2 regions of the Vibrio hyugaensis genome follow, and region 1 is predicted to be linked to the other one. Evidence: riboswitches for the same ligand, from Rfam matches in the RefSeq annotation. Region 1 holds a riboswitch; the other holds the start of a gene.
The links. Region 1 has a riboswitch for lysine ahead of lysC (lysine-sensitive aspartokinase 3). Riboswitches for the same ligand answer to the same signal wherever they lie in the genome.

Region 2: it holds a riboswitch for lysine, as region 1 does, so the genes downstream of both, tet(35) (tetracycline efflux Na+/H+ antiporter family transporter Tet(35)) here and lysC (lysine-sensitive aspartokinase 3) in region 1, are expected to answer to the same signal.

Annotation. Positions count from the first base shown of each region.
Region 1 covers NZ_CP025794.1:2,594,897-2,602,760, forward strand. The annotation lists gene metH (methionine synthase) at 1-2,712, shown strand, start outside; gene lysC (lysine-sensitive aspartokinase 3) at 2,788-4,140, opposite strand; lysine riboswitch at 4,262-4,440, opposite strand; gene C1S74_RS12845 (pyridoxal-phosphate-dependent aminotransferase family protein) at 4,665-5,786, shown strand; gene C1S74_RS12850 (PglL family O-oligosaccharyltransferase) at 5,843-7,627, opposite strand; gene uvrA (excinuclease ABC subunit UvrA) at 7,695-7,864, opposite strand, start outside.
Region 2 covers NZ_CP025794.1:854,092-861,955, forward strand. The annotation lists gene hisG (ATP phosphoribosyltransferase) at 1-426, opposite strand, end outside; His leader region at 480-618, opposite strand; gene tet(35) (tetracycline efflux Na+/H+ antiporter family transporter Tet(35)) at 799-2,400, opposite strand; lysine riboswitch at 2,510-2,690, opposite strand; gene C1S74_RS04600 (H-NS family histone-like protein) at 3,290-3,697, shown strand; gene C1S74_RS04605 (inosine/guanosine kinase) at 3,832-5,136, opposite strand; gene C1S74_RS04610 (hypothetical protein) at 5,253-5,522, opposite strand; gene mnmA (tRNA 2-thiouridine(34) synthase MnmA) at 5,713-6,855, shown strand; gene hflD (high frequency lysogenization protein HflD) at 6,866-7,483, shown strand; gene purB (adenylosuccinate lyase) at 7,637-7,864, shown strand, end outside.

The DNA of each region.
Region 1 (7,864 bases):
ATGGCAGTTGAGGGTGTGAAGCCTCGAGAGTTGCCTGATCTTACGGTTGCTTGCCGCTTGTCAGGTCTTGAGCCACTAACGATCGAAAAAGAAACCTTGTTTATCAACGTGGGTGAGCGCACGAACGTAACTGGCTCTGCTCGTTTTAAACGCTTGATTAAAGAAGAGCTCTACGATGAGGCTCTTGAGGTAGCTCGTCAACAAGTAGAGAACGGCGCTCAGATCATCGATATCAACATGGATGAAGGTATGTTGGATGCTGAAGCCTGTATGGTTCGCTTCCTTAATCTATGTGCATCTGAGCCAGATATATCAAAAGTACCAATCATGGTTGACTCGTCTAAATGGGAGGTTATCGAAGCTGGCTTGAAGTGTATTCAAGGCAAAGGCATTGTTAACTCTATCTCTTTGAAAGAAGGGAAGGAGAAGTTTGTTGAACAAGCGAAGTTGATCCGTCGTTATGGTGCTGCCGTTATTGTGATGGCATTTGATGAACTTGGTCAGGCGGAAACACGAGAGCGTAAACTTGAAATTTGTACCAATGCGTATCGAATCCTTGTTGATGAAGTTGGCTTCCCGCCAGAAGACATTATCTTTGATCCAAACATTTTTGCTGTCGCGACAGGTATTGAAGAACACAACAATTACGCTGTGGATTTCATCGAAGCGGTGGCTGATATCAAACGCGACTTACCTCATGCGATGATCTCTGGTGGTGTCTCTAACGTTTCCTTCTCATTCCGCGGTAATAACTACGTTCGTGAAGCGATTCATGCGGTATTCCTGTACCACTGTTTTAAAAATGGCATGGACATGGGCATCGTTAACGCGGGTCAGCTAGAAATCTACGATAACGTTCCTGACAAGTTGCGTGAAGCGGTAGAAGATGTGGTTCTCAACCGTCGTGATGATTCAACTGAGCGACTACTTGATATCGCCGCCGAATACGCAGGAAAGGGTGTTGGCAAAGAAGAAGATGCTTCTGCTCTAGAGTGGCGTACTTGGCCAGTAGAAAAACGTTTAGAGCATGCGCTGGTAAAGGGCATCACTGAGTTTATTGTCGAAGATACAGAAGAGGCCCGTTTAAATGCCTCCAAGCCATTAGAAGTGATTGAAGGCCCTCTCATGGATGGCATGAACGTGGTTGGTGACTTGTTTGGGGAAGGTAAGATGTTCCTTCCGCAGGTGGTTAAGTCTGCTCGTGTAATGAAACAAGCGGTTGCCCACCTTGAGCCTTTCATTAACAAAGAAAAGCAAGCGGGCTCATCGAATGGCAAAATCTTGCTCGCGACGGTGAAAGGTGACGTTCACGATATCGGTAAGAATATCGTTGGTGTAGTTTTGCAGTGTAACAACTACGAAATCATTGACCTTGGTGTCATGGTGCCGTGCGAAAAGATCCTCAAAGTCGCGAAAGAAGAGAATGTCGATATTATTGGTTTATCAGGCCTTATCACCCCTTCTCTTGATGAAATGGTTCACGTAGCAAAAGAGATGGAGCGTCTTGATTTTGATTTGCCACTCTTGATTGGCGGTGCAACGACGTCAAAAGCGCATACTGCGGTTAAGATTGAACAAAACTACAAGAACCCAGTGGTGTATGTGAATAATGCTTCGCGAGCGGTTGGAGTATGTACATCATTGTTGTCTGATGAACTTCGTCCTGCGTTTGTGGAGAAGCTAGATGAGGATTACGTTCGTGTCCGTGATCAACACAACCGTAAAAAGCCAAGAACCAAGCCTGTCACTCTAGAAGAAGCTCGTGCCAATAAGGTTGCTATTGATTGGGACGTTTACACACCGCCAGCACCCGTTAAGCCAGGCATCCATGTTTTTGACGATTTCGATATTGCGACACTGCGTCAGTACATCGATTGGACGCCTTTCTTTATGACATGGTCTCTCGTTGGCAAGTACCCGACCATTTTTAAACACTCAGAGGTTGGCGAAGAGGCGAAGCGTTTGTTCAAAGATGCAAATGATTTGCTGGATCGCGTTGAGCGTGAAGGATTGCTTAAGGCTCGTGGTATGTGTGGTTTGTTCCCCGCGGCGAGTGTTGGCGATGATATCGAAGTCTACACAGATGAATCACGCACCGAAGTAGCGAAAGTTTTGCTCAATTTACGTCAGCAGACCGAGAAACCAAAAGGTTTCAACTACTGCCTTTCTGATTATGTTGCTCCGAAAGAGTCGGGTAAAAAAGATTGGATTGGCGCGTTTGCAGTGACTGGTGGAATCGGTGAGCGTGAACTCGCAGATGAATACAAAGCACAAGGTGATGATTACAACGCTATTATGATTCAAGCGGTTGCGGATCGTCTGGCAGAAGCATTTGCTGAGTGTCTGCATGAACGAGTACGTAAAGAAATTTGGGGCTATGCGGCAGAAGAAGCTCTCTCTAATGAAGATCTGATTCGTGAAAAGTACCAAGGTATTCGACCTGCTCCGGGTTATCCAGCATGCCCTGAACATACCGAGAAAGGACCTCTTTGGGAATTGATGAATGTTGAAGAGAATATTGGTATGTCTTTGACCTCGAGCTATGCGATGTATCCAGGTGCCTCTGTTTCTGGCTGGTACTTCTCCCACCCAGACTCACGTTATTTTGCGATCGCTCAGATCCAAGAGGATCAGATGCTAAGTTACGCTGATCGCAAGGGCTGGGATAGGATCGAGGCTGAAAAGTGGCTCGGTCCAAACATTAACGGTTAAATCGATCCACACACAAAGGAAAAGGGCTGCTACGTGCAGCCCTTTGCTTTATTCGTCCAGAGTATTTAGTCGCGATTATTGCTCGAATAACTCTGTATGCAGTTTCTGAATAGCTTGTCGTGATACAGACTCATGAACAAGAAAACATAAGTTATGTGGGCTTGCACCGTAACAAATCATACGTAAGTTGAAGTCCTCTAGTGTTCCGAAGACTTGCTTAGCGTAGCCTTTGCTCTCGCTCATGTTGTTACCAATCAGAGCGACTAAACACAGGTCGTGCTCAACTTCTACTGTACACAATTCTTCGAGCTCTTCGCGTACTGCCTGTGGTAGCTGTGGTGTACCGCCTGATGTGTCTGTTTGATCGAGAGTGAGTGACACACTGATTTCAGATGTGGTGATCAAGTCCACTGAGATTTTGTGTTTAGCTAGGATCTCGAATACTTTCGCTAAGAATCCGTAAGCATGGAACATGTTCACGCTGCGCAGAGTGACCATAGTTTGATTGCAACGAAGAGCAAGTGCTCGGAATAGCGGTGAGCTCTCTACTTGGTGTCGAATCCACGTACCACCTTTTTCTGGCTCTTTAGAAGAGCCAACGAAGACCGGAATATCGTGACGGAGTGCTGGTACCAGAGTGGAAGGGTGAAGGATCTTCGCGCCGAAGTTTGCCATCTCTGATGCTTCGCTAAAGCTGATCTCAGGAATTGGTGACGCTTTGGGTGCAATACGTGGGTCGGTAGTGTAAATGCCCGGAACGTCAGTCCAGATCTCTAGGCCTGCCGCTTTAACACCTTCAGCAATCAAAGCTGCGCTGTAGTCACTACCACCGCGACCTAATGTCGTGGTGTTGCCTTCTTCATCTGAGCCAATAAAGCCCTGTGTAATGACGACATGTTTTTGGCAAAGAGGAACCAGCTGTTCTTGCGCTAGCATTGAAATACTTTCTAGTTGTGGTTCTGCGCGGCCAAAGTTGCCATCTGTTTTTAAAATATCTCGAATATCAAAACGAGCGGCGTTGATACCTCTTTCACGCATTAACTGAGCAAGAATATGAGTCGACATCAGTTCGCCACATGCCACTAAATGATCTGTCAGTTTAGTACTTGCTTGAATAGAGGCTGCTTCCGCAAGGCTGGTAACAGTATCAAGAATTTCGTAAACCTCAGCCGCCGCTTTAGTCGCATCTTCTAACTGAGATAAGATAGATTCATGAATATCGGCTAATTTTTGTAGCACTTCTGCGCGTTGCTCTTGGTCCTGAACACCGTTTGCCAATTCGACCAAAATGTTGGTAACACCAGAACAAGCACTGCTCACGACAAGACGGGTATTTGGATTGTTTTCTATAATGGTGGCACAACGACTCATTGCCTCAAAGTTGGCAACACTGGTTCCACCGAATTTCGCTACGTTAAATGCGCTCACTGCGTTCTCCCACGACTTCCTAAAAAATTACAACGTAAATTGGTTGCCAATACATCCAATGTTTTGGTGAGGAAAGGAACAGAGCAAATAGAGAGGTATTTAGAATGTAATTTGAAAATTTACCCTCAGAAGCCCTTCATCAGACTGCGCTGATGACAGTTGATGGGACTCAACCCAAGTCAACCGATAAGCCAAATCCTGCAACTTTGACTTACCTCGGCACTACTCCCCCTGAGTGATTGGTATTGGAATTGCGGCTCCACAAATCACCTGCCTGGGCAGTGCTCCTCTTCTGCATAAAGCTCAAACATTGAACGGTTTTGTTGTCACAATGTCAACCAATATCTCCAACCAGAATGAAAGTTTTTATTAACGAATTTGTGACAGTGGTTTGACCTCTATACTTAGGGCTAATTGCCGATAGAGAAAAAATCTATTAGGGTGAAAAGTTCGATACCTGAGACAACCTTTTAAATAGAATTTTTACAACGCTCAGGATGAATGACTGCAATCAAGGAGCTGACATGCCGATCCAAAGCTTTATTCCCCCACATCGTATTTTGATGGGACCTGGCCCATCTGATATTTCACCTCAGGTTTTACAGGCGCTCAGCCGTCCAACGGTTGGCCATCTAGATCCACTTTTTATCGCGATGATGGATGAGCTAAAACAACTACTCAAATACGCCTTCCAAACTGAGAACGAATTCACTATCGCTGTTTCTGCGCCAGGCAGTGCGGGGATGGAAACGTGCTTCGTTAATCTGATTGAAAAGGGTGACAAAGTTATCGTCTGTCGCAATGGTGTTTTCGGTGAGCGCATGCGTGAAAATGTGGTTCGTGCTGGTGGTGAGGCGATTGTCGTCGATGATGAATGGGGTACACCTGTATCGATAGATAAAGTTGAAGAGGTGTTGAAAGATCATCCTGACGCCAAGATTCTTGCCTTCGTACATGCGGAAACATCGACGGGTGCGGTAAGTGATGCTCAAACGTTAGGTCAGCTAGCCAAACAATTCGGTTTGTTGTCGATTGTAGATGCGGTGACATCACTCGGTGGCGTGCCGCTTAAGGTTGATGAGTGGCAGTTGGATGCTGTTTACTCAGGAAGTCAGAAATGCTTGTCGTGTGTACCGGGGTTATCACCTGTGACGCTTTCTCCTGCTGCCATAGAGAAGATTCATGCCAGAACGACACCGGTTCAAAGCTGGTTCTTGGATCAAAGTTTAGTATTAGGTTACTGGAGTGGAGAGGGCAAACGCAGCTATCACCACACAGCACCAGTGAACAGTTTATATGCATTTCATGAGGCACTACTTATCCTGAAGAACGAAGGCTTAGAAAATGCGTGGGCACGCCATCAATTGATGCATGAGAAGCTAAAAGCAGGATTACAGAAGTTGGGTTTTGAATTTGTGGTAGAAGAAGAGTACCGCTTACCGCAACTTAACGCGATTTACGTTCCAGAGGGCGTTGATGAAGCTAAAGTGCGTCATCATCTGCTTGAAACCTACAACCTTGAGATTGGTGCGGGCTTGGGAGCGCTTGCCGGTAAAGCATGGCGAATTGGTTTGATGGGCTATGGTGCTCGACCTGAAAATGTTGCTTTGTGTTTGCGTGCTTTAGAAGAATCGCTGACTGAGTAAAATGATTCGACAACGAGATAAAGAAAAGCGAAGGTCATCCCTTCGCTTTTTTATGTTTATTGATCAGCACCAGAAGTTGGCGTTGGTGAAGCTGATACGGCTTGAGAAGGAGGTTGATAATTGACGCCACTGAAATCAACCTTAGGAAACAAGAATTGTGCCTCTGCACGGATTTGTTCTGCCTTGCTCGTATCATCCAGTCCTTGATATGCAAGGATTAGGTTGTTGTAGAACGCTGGACGAGGCTTATCTTTAATGATCTCTAACGACCAATCAATGTATGGCTGAATTAACGTTGGATCTTGTTTGTATAATCCAATGTTCAAGAAGGTGCTGTAGACATCCCAGTCAAAACGATCTTTCCAAACCACAGGGTTCGTCACCTGATTCAAGATATCTGGGTTGGTTGGACGCGTGGTCTCAAACTTGGTTAACACGTAGTTGGTATGCAAAGCACTCATCATATAAAAGCTGAATACGACTGGAATCACTAAGCTGCAAACGCGCAGTAAGCTTTTAGTTACTCGGCTAAAAGGTGCTTGGCGGTAACGGGAGACTCGTTGGTCAACCCAGTACAGCAGGATTATGAAGATTATCCAATGCACCAGTGAGTGGTAAAACGGATACTCTAGCTGTGAATGGAGAATGATAGGGATGAACAGAGCGAGCAAGGCTAGGCGAGTGCCTCGTTTTGCCTGATAGATTCTATGCAGCACTAACGCCATCGCGAGGAAGATCCCCAAGATTGGTAATAACCCGCCTTCTACTGACCAATACAAGAGTTCGTTATGTGGGTGGTCCATCGACGGTAAACCCGCAGGGTAATTCTCATTTAGAGCATGTTGGCGAGCCGTGTATAGCATGTATTCTGATTCAAACTTACCGTAACCATAACCAGTAAATGGCTTTTCAATCACCATATCGAGCGTTTGCGGGAAGGTATAAGCTCGGGGTGATTCCATGTTCACTTTTTCGCTGGCTAATCCGCTACCATCAGGAAAAGCGATCTGCATGATCACAATAGATAAGACTAAGCCAGTTGCCATTGCGACTGCCCAACGTACGAACCTTGCTTTGGTTGCGAAGCGATACATGTACGGAATGACTAATAGGATCGCGATGATTGAAGCAAGCCACCCCGTTCGAGATGCCAATGCAACAATAAGTGGTAGAGTTAGTACTGGCACGGCATAGAGCAGATAAATATCACTGAGTTTACGCGAGTATTTATAAGGCTGACGAACAAGCAGATAACTTGCGATCACTAAGCCTGTCGCGAGAAAACTCGCCATGACATTGGGTTGTTGGAAAATACCATATGGGCGGTTGGCTACCGTGTCATATCCAAATACGTTTCCCGGCTTAAGGTAAAGGTATTGGGTTAAGCCGAAAATCGCCTCTATAACAACCGCAAGCACAATAAGCCACAACAAACGTTGGCGGTGCTTGTTGCTAAAATGGAACTGCTGCAGTACCACAAAGAAAAACATGCCGCACCAAAGGCCAATCAGTTTATTGGCTGCAAGCGTACTATCTGCGTTGGGGTAGAAGATTGGCAATGTCATGATGATACAGCTAATCAACAGGCCAATCGTTAATTTGGAATAGCGTAATACACGGTTGGTCGCAAGTTGGTAGCAGCCGATCCCGAGTGCAAAGCTGAACGCCATCCAAGTGGTTGCGTTGAAAGACAATGCGAGTCCAGAGCCGCCTGGATTTGGCATAAAGAAGTGCATCGCCAGCAGAAAAAGTGCCGCTAGCGCGATGAGAAACTTGCGATTAAGAGGAACTTGAATTTTCCCTGGAGAAAGCTTAGTTCCACTGACGTGTATAGTAGCCATAGTTATTGTGTTGTTCTGAATGAAAAAAGACCAGCAGTGGCTGGTCTTTGTACTTTACCTGTTTTTTCTACTTCAACATAGGCTTAAGGAAGCGAGCTGTGTGCGAACCTTCGATCTGAGACACATCTTCCGGTGTTCCTTGCGCGATGATCTCACCGCCACCTTGGCCGCCTTCTGGTCCTAAGTCGATAATCCAGTCCGCTGTCTTGATTACGTCTAGGTTATGTTCAATCACCA
Region 2 (7,864 bases), 1.7 Mb from region 1:
ACCCGCGTCATCCATGTAAGCTTTAAGCAGTTGAGGGTAAGTCGTTGCGATGCGTTTGCCTGCTAGATCTTGAGGACCGTTATATTCTTCGTCTTTGTCGATTGCGATAGACAAACGGCACCCGCCAAAATCAAGACGACGAAGCTGAACAAAATCATAAGGTTCGCCCAAAGCTTTACGGTCTAAACGAACTTCTTCTAATTCATTCTCACCAATAAAACCTAGGTCAACAACACCATCCATAATTAAACCTGGGATGTCATCATCACGAACTAATAACAAATCAATTGGCATATTTTCAGAATGAACGACCAGACGCTCACCCATTACATTGAATTTCACACCACACTTTTTCAATAGAGCTTGGCTCTCTTTACTTAAGCGGCCTTTTTTCTGAATTGCGATTCTTAAGCGTTGTGTTTGCATTGCTTTATCCCTGTGCCAGATTCGATAATCTAAATATTTTATAAACCAGTAAAACTAAAAAACCCTCGAGAGATTTTGGTCTCCCGAGGGTTTGAAATCTGTTTACACTTTGATTTTCACCTCCGGGAGTATCCTGTCTCCCGGGTATGCGCGCATCTCCCGAAAGACTAAATTGGGTGATGATGGTGATGAATGTTCATTACAAAATTGCGCATACTTATTTCAAGGCTCGTCTTAGTTGCTTTGTTAGTAACCACACTAACCAAGCTGATTCTTTTTTTCAACCCTTAATTTTAAAAAAAATCGAATTGTATAATACAAATAAAAAAGGAGGCCGAAGCCTCCTTTTATTTTATGTTAATTATCAAGCAATTAAGCGTTCTGACACGATGCCATTTTTGACTTAGAAAGCCATGACAAAATTGCGCAAACGATAACAAAAGTAATCGACGCAGCAATGAAAGAGAATACGATAGACGCGGTCATACCAAGAGCGATAAAGCCCACGCATGAAACAAGCGCGACTGATAATGCATAAGGCAACTGAGTCGATACGTGATCAATGTGATTACAACGGGCGCCTGTCGACGACAGAATTGTCGTATCAGAGATTGGTGAACAGTGGTCACCGAATACCGCACCTGCCAGTACTGCACTCAACATTGGCAGCATAAGCGCTACGTCTGTTGCACCTGCCATGTCGCCCGCGATAGGGAGCATGATGCCAAACGTGCCCCACGACGTACCTGTCGAGAACGCCATTAGGCCAGATAGCAAGAATAGGATGACTGGTAGCCAATGCGGATTAATGTTGCCCTGAGCCATAGTCGATAGGTAAGAACCCGTCTTCATGTCACCGATAACAGAGCCGATAGTCCAAGCAAACACAAGGATAAGGATCGCACCAAACATTGACTTCGCACCAATCCAAAGTGTGCGGCCAATTTCCGCCATTGGGATGCCTTGCTTAAGTACAGTAAATAGTGCAACCGCAAGGCCCAGCAAGCTACCGTAAACTAAAGAAGTACCTACATCAGTGTTCTCGAACGCACCGAGGAGCGCAAACTCTTTACCGTCAGCGGCTAGGGCCTGCCCACCTGTGTAAAGCATAGAAGCGATCGTAGCAATGATAAGCGTAACGATAGGGAGAACTAGGTCAGAAACTTTACCCTTCTCGCTTTCACGAATATCTAGCTCTTCGTTTAGTTCATGTGCTTCTTGCGTGTCGTTTTCTTTGTCTTTTTCAAAACCACGGCCCTGAGAGGCGGCAATTTCGTGCTCACGCATTTTACCGATATCAAGACCGAACCACGCTACTGCAAATACCATAAGTAGAGCAAATACAGCATAGAAGTTCATTGGAATAAGACGAACATACGCACCGAGTGCTGAGTATTCAGTGATGCCGTGTGACACCAAGATACCGCCGATGATCGTAATGATGTAAGCACCCCAGCTTGAAGCAGGCATAATCACACACATAGGAGCTGCGGTGGAGTCTAGAATGTACGCCAGTTTAGCGCGAGACACATAGAAACGGTCTGTTACTGGACGAGAAATCGCACCAACAGCAAGACTGTTAAAGTAATCGTCGACAAAAATGAAGACGCCTAAGAAGGCAGCAAGAAGTTTAGAGCCACGTTTACTTTTAACTCGTGTTTGCGCCCATTCAGCAAAAGCGCGAGTACCGCCAGATAGCGTCAATAACGCCGTTGTCATACCTAAAAGAATTAGGAAACCGACAATACTCATGTTCCAAGTGTTAAGACCGCCGTCTTCAATAAAGACAGAAGAAACTTGAGAACTCACATAACCTATCGTGTTACCGATAGACCAATCATTAAGCAGAATCGCACCAAGTACGATACCTACACCAAGAGAAACTAATACGCGTCGAGTCAAAATCGCCAGTGTCAAAGCGACAATCGGCGGTAGTAACGAAACAGGAGAATGTGCAAAATCTATTAAATTCATGATCTTCAAAAACCAAAGTTTGGCTAGAGATCTACTGCAGACAAGTCACGTAGCATACGGTACGTGCTCATGTTGAACTTAGCGACAGGGAAGCGAACACTCCACCCAACCCTACAGTAGCGCTCCATAGTTTAATGTAAATATACTATGGCAGTGTTGTTCCTTTCAGAGACAACCCCAGCAAGTGGTTTTGATAGGCCACTTACTTCGGCAATCTTCGCCTTCCACTATTATTCATTGGCATCACCCCAATAATAGCTACTCTTCGAGACTGCACCTCTACGGCAATAACAAACAATTAACCATTAATTGTACAAATTAACAACAAATTGTCTGCAATATTGCATCAGGTGACAGCCATTGTACTCATGAAGACCTCCAATGCAACACATCAAACTAAATTAAATGAATAAATAATCGCAGTTTTGATTTATAAATAGAATGTGAGCCAACTATAGATTGAGCAACTGCAATCACGACAATGCTGTCTTTTATGAAACTTTATTACTACCATCAATTCTTCATGTTTTGTGTTCTAACAATAAATGAAAGAAATATGACATTCGGTTTTCCCTCTTTTCCTACTTTCCTGTCAGATTGAGAGAAATAGAATTCAACATATAAATAAAGAAACCACTAATCGAGAAAAACGCAGTATCTATAATGAAAAAACTGAGGTTAAACTCAATTAAGAATTCATATCTGTAAATTAATATTGCTTTATTAAGAAAAAAACCAAGAAATTTAATCTAAATCATGAATTAGCATTTGCACATATGAGAAAGATAAAGTTAAATATAAGGACTCTATGTTTTATTTCTCGTTTAGCATTTAATTAATCGTATCGATAACTAGTGTTGAACCTTTTAACCTATTAATAGGAATCGTTATGTCAGAGCTGACTAAAACACTTCTAAATATCCGTAGCCTTCGTGCATTCTCTCGTGAGCTGACTCTAGAACAATTGGAAGAAGCTCTAGATAAATTAACTATCGTTGTTGAAGAGCGTAAAGAAGCTGAAGAAGCTGACCGCGCAGCACTTGCTGAGCAAGAAGCAAAACTTGCAGCTATCGCTGAGCAAATCGCTCAAGACGGTATCGACGTTGAAGCACTAATCAGTGCACTATCTGGCGAAACGAAGACTAAAGCGAAAGCTAAACGCGCTCCTCGTCCAGCTAAGTACAAGTACACTGACACTAACGGCGAAGAAAAAACTTGGACGGGTCAAGGTCGTACACCTTCATCAATCCAAGAGCAACTTGATGCAGGTAAATCTCTAGACGATTTCCTAATCTAATAAAAGATTTATGAAATTAAAAAAGGTTCCCAAATGGGAACCTTTTTATTTATCTGTAAGTAGATACAAAAATGGCGCATTTGGAATGCGCCATTTTTTCGTATGCTAGGAATTACCTAATTCAACGTGATTAATTAACGTTCCCAGTATGCTTCTTCCAAACTATCTTCACGCTCCGGCAGGCCGCGAGAAAGACGTGGAGAGTGTTGAACTAACACTTCATAACTTGCACGGTTTGCGTATTTACAAACTTGAGAGAATGAAGAGTAAGTTAAATACTCATTGCTGTGCTTGCTTGAGTTAGGCACATTTTCTTTGTGGTATTTATTTGCCGCCATATCGTGAAGAACCGCAGACAATGCCGCATCACCTGCGCCATTGGTGTTCTTAATTTTTTCTGGGCCACCCATGTATGGAGAGATATGTGAATATACTTTAATTGCATTCTCGCACGTATCTTTCTTCGCTGGGCGACTAAATTCGAAACGGTTAAATTCAGCAATAGAACCTGGAAGTAATGGCAAAGAAGTTTCACGTTTCGCGCTATCTTCAGTGTAACCCGCCATAAATAGGCCAACAGGACCAGCAGTACAAAGCACTAGATCAGCCCAATCTAACGTTTTATCCGATGCTGCTAGAGGATCAGATTCGCCCGTTAATGCTTCCGCTTCATCTTCATTCATTGCAACAACAGAAACGTTATCGCGAATAAACTCTTGCCAGAATGTAGGGTCATCTTGAATAACGAATTTGGTACCTAGCGTTAATACAACAGGTACATCGTGTTTCTTCGCGTATTCAATCGCACGCATCGTTGCTTCAGGCATTGGGTCACCTTCTTTACAACGAACGAGGTATGCAGTCAGTACTAAAGCCGACGCGCTCTTGAAAATCTTTTCAGGGATATTGTCTGGGTGAAGTTGGTTCATTTGACCTTCGCTGATAGCGAAAGTACGTTCACCGTCTTCAGTAATAAGAGCAAAACAACGACCAATTGCACCCTCAACACCTTGTAGGTAGTTCAGATCCATGCGGCTTGATGTGTTACATAAATAACGGTAACCGTAGCTGCCGATTTTGATATCTTGGCTCATTACACCCAGAAGCGTTGAGCGGTCATCTGCCAACACAGAATAATTGTGTAGCGTATTACCAATCGTGCCACCTGCATACTCATTGGTAATTAGGCATTCTTCTTTTAATTGTTGATAAAGCGCTTCTGCTGTTGCGTCATCAATTACCAACGAGTGTCCTTTACTCAAACCGTACTTTTCAATCACATCCGTTGTAACTTTCGCCTCAATATCAACCAGAGTCTGATCAATACCAATGATGTGAGTGCGCGTCATCTTTTTGCTTTCTTGTGCTTGGCTCACCAATGGGTCACGAGCATGAACAGGAAAATAGTGCTTCGATTTGCGTTGTCCAGGAAATTTCATATTGTTAGTCTGAGTAAGGGATGAAAAGGAGAACGGATTCTATACCGCTGACAATAAAGCAGCAATAAAAGCGATTATAGCAAACGTTTGCACCCTGCTTTTTATTTTCTAACGCTCTATTCGCCTTCCATGAAACCCAAATCAGGCAGCTGTTCGAGGTGTTCGGTATAGCGCTTTAGATTGAATTCACCTTCATTTTTCATCACGTCGAAAATCTCGATAGACATAGCACACGCCATCATCGCAACCGCATCTTCACGTGGTGTACCAGTCATCATCAAACGCATTAACGTCTCTTTGACTTTAATAGGGTTACCGTCTTCAAGTTGATTCTCTACAATTTCAATCAACTCAGCTTCTTGCATAAATTGGTTTTCTTCAGTCATTTGATTTTTCCTCTTGGATTTTTGCCAACTATGCCATATATAACCCTTCTATACTTATCGAATTTAACTCTCACGTTCGTATTTGGATAAATTTAAGCCAAAATCGAAGTGTGATTTCGATCTCGGATCTGTCACCGGTCTGTGGATTCTGTTAGAATCTGCGTCCCGTTTATTTAAGTGGTGTTTAGTAATGTCTGATAACAGCCAAAAGAAAGTCATCGTCGGTATGTCCGGCGGCGTTGATTCATCTGTTTCTGCGTATCTTCTAAAGCAACAAGGCTACCAAGTAGAAGGCCTGTTCATGAAGAACTGGGAAGAAGATGACAACGAAGAATATTGTACAGCAGCAGAAGATCTTGCTGATGCTCAAGCAGTATGTGACAAGCTGGGCATTCACCTACACACCATCAACTTTGCTGCTGAGTACTGGGATAACGTATTTGAGTACTTCTTAGCTGAATACAAAGCTGGTCGTACACCAAACCCAGACATTCTTTGTAACAAAGAAATCAAGTTCAAAGCATTCCTAGAATTCGCTGATGAAGTGCTTGATGCAGATTACATTGCAATGGGTCACTACGTACGTCGTTCATTCCCAGAGAACGCTTTACCTGGTGAAGAACAGGAGAAACCACAGATGCTACGTGGTCTAGATGGCAACAAAGATCAAAGCTACTTCCTGTACACATTAAGCAACGAGCAAATTGCTCGTAGCCTATTCCCTGTTGGTGACCTAGAGAAGCCAGAAGTACGCCGCATTGCGGAAGAGCAAGATCTAATCACCGCGAAGAAGAAAGACTCGACGGGTATTTGTTTCATCGGTGAGCGCAAGTTCACTGAGTTCCTCGGTAAATACCTACCTGCGCAACCTGGTAACATTGAAACACCAGAAGGCGAAGTGATTGGTCAACACCAAGGCCTGATGTACCACACGCTTGGTCAGCGTAAAGGTCTTCACATCGGTGGACGTAAAGGCGGCGGCGGTAACGAAGACCCATGGTTCGTTGGCGAGAAAGATCTAAAGCGTAATGTTTTGATTGCGGTACAAGGTAAAGACCACCCGATGCTAAAATCAGAAGGTCTACTTGCATCACAACTTCACTGGGTAGATCGTGAGCCAATTCGCGATGTTATGAAGTGCACAGTGAAAACACGTTACCGTCAGGAAGATATTCCTTGTACAATCATCCCTATCGATGATGAGAACATTAAGGTGATCTTTGACGAACCACAAATTGCCGTGACTCCAGGTCAATCGGCCGTGTTCTACAAAGATGACGTGTGCCTAGGTGGCGGCATCATCGAGCAACGCATTAAATATTCTCAAGCTTAGGAGTCGTTACGTGGCGAATACACTTTATGACCGTACTATCGCTTTCGCAGGCATTTGCCAAGCTGTTGCATTGGTTCAACAGGCAGCGAAAAACGGACATTGTGATCAAGATGCCTTTGAAACGTCAATTAACGCCATTATCAATACAAACCCAGCGAACACTATTGGTGTCTTTGGTCGTGAATCCGACTTAAAGCTGGGTCTTGAGTGCTTAGTGAAAGGGATTGATAGCACCCCGTCAGGGAGTGAAGTTACTCGCTACATCATTAGCCTAATGGCATTAGAGCGCAAGCTAACAGGCCGCAACGATGCAATGTCACAACTTGGTGACCGTATCCAAATGGCTCAGCGTCAAACGGAACATTTTGAATTGCTGGACGATCAAATGATCAGCAACCTAGCAAGCATTTACTTGGATGTTGTTAGCCCTATCGGCCCTCGCATTCAAGTTACCGGTACCCCATCCGTGCTGCAACAAACCTCTAACCAACACAAAGTTCGCGCGTTGTTGTTATCAGGTATTCGTAGTGCAGTACTCTGGCGTCAAGTTGGCGGTAAACGTCGCCACTTAATCTTTGGACGCAAAAAGATGGTCGAGCAAGCACAAATTCTTCTTGCTCGTATGTAATAAGGTAATAAATAAGCAGCTCGCGTTTATCGCGAGCTCATTTTTTTCTACCAAAACAAATCCCGCGCAAACGTTTGCGCAATATTCGTGACAATTGCCACAGTTATTGGTATAAAGCTCACGAAATTTAGAAACCCAATTCAGGAGAACATCATGGAACTGTCAGCATTGACTGCTGTTTCACCAGTAGACGGTCGTTACGGAAGCAAGACAATTGCGTTACGCGAAATTTTCAGTGAGTACGGTCTACTTAAGTACCGTACTATCGTTGAAATCCGCTGGCTACAAAAGCTTGCTGCTACTGCTGAAATTGCAGAAGTGCCAGCGTTTAGCGCAGAAGCAAACCAATTCCTAGACGACCTTGCTGCAAACTTCTCTGAA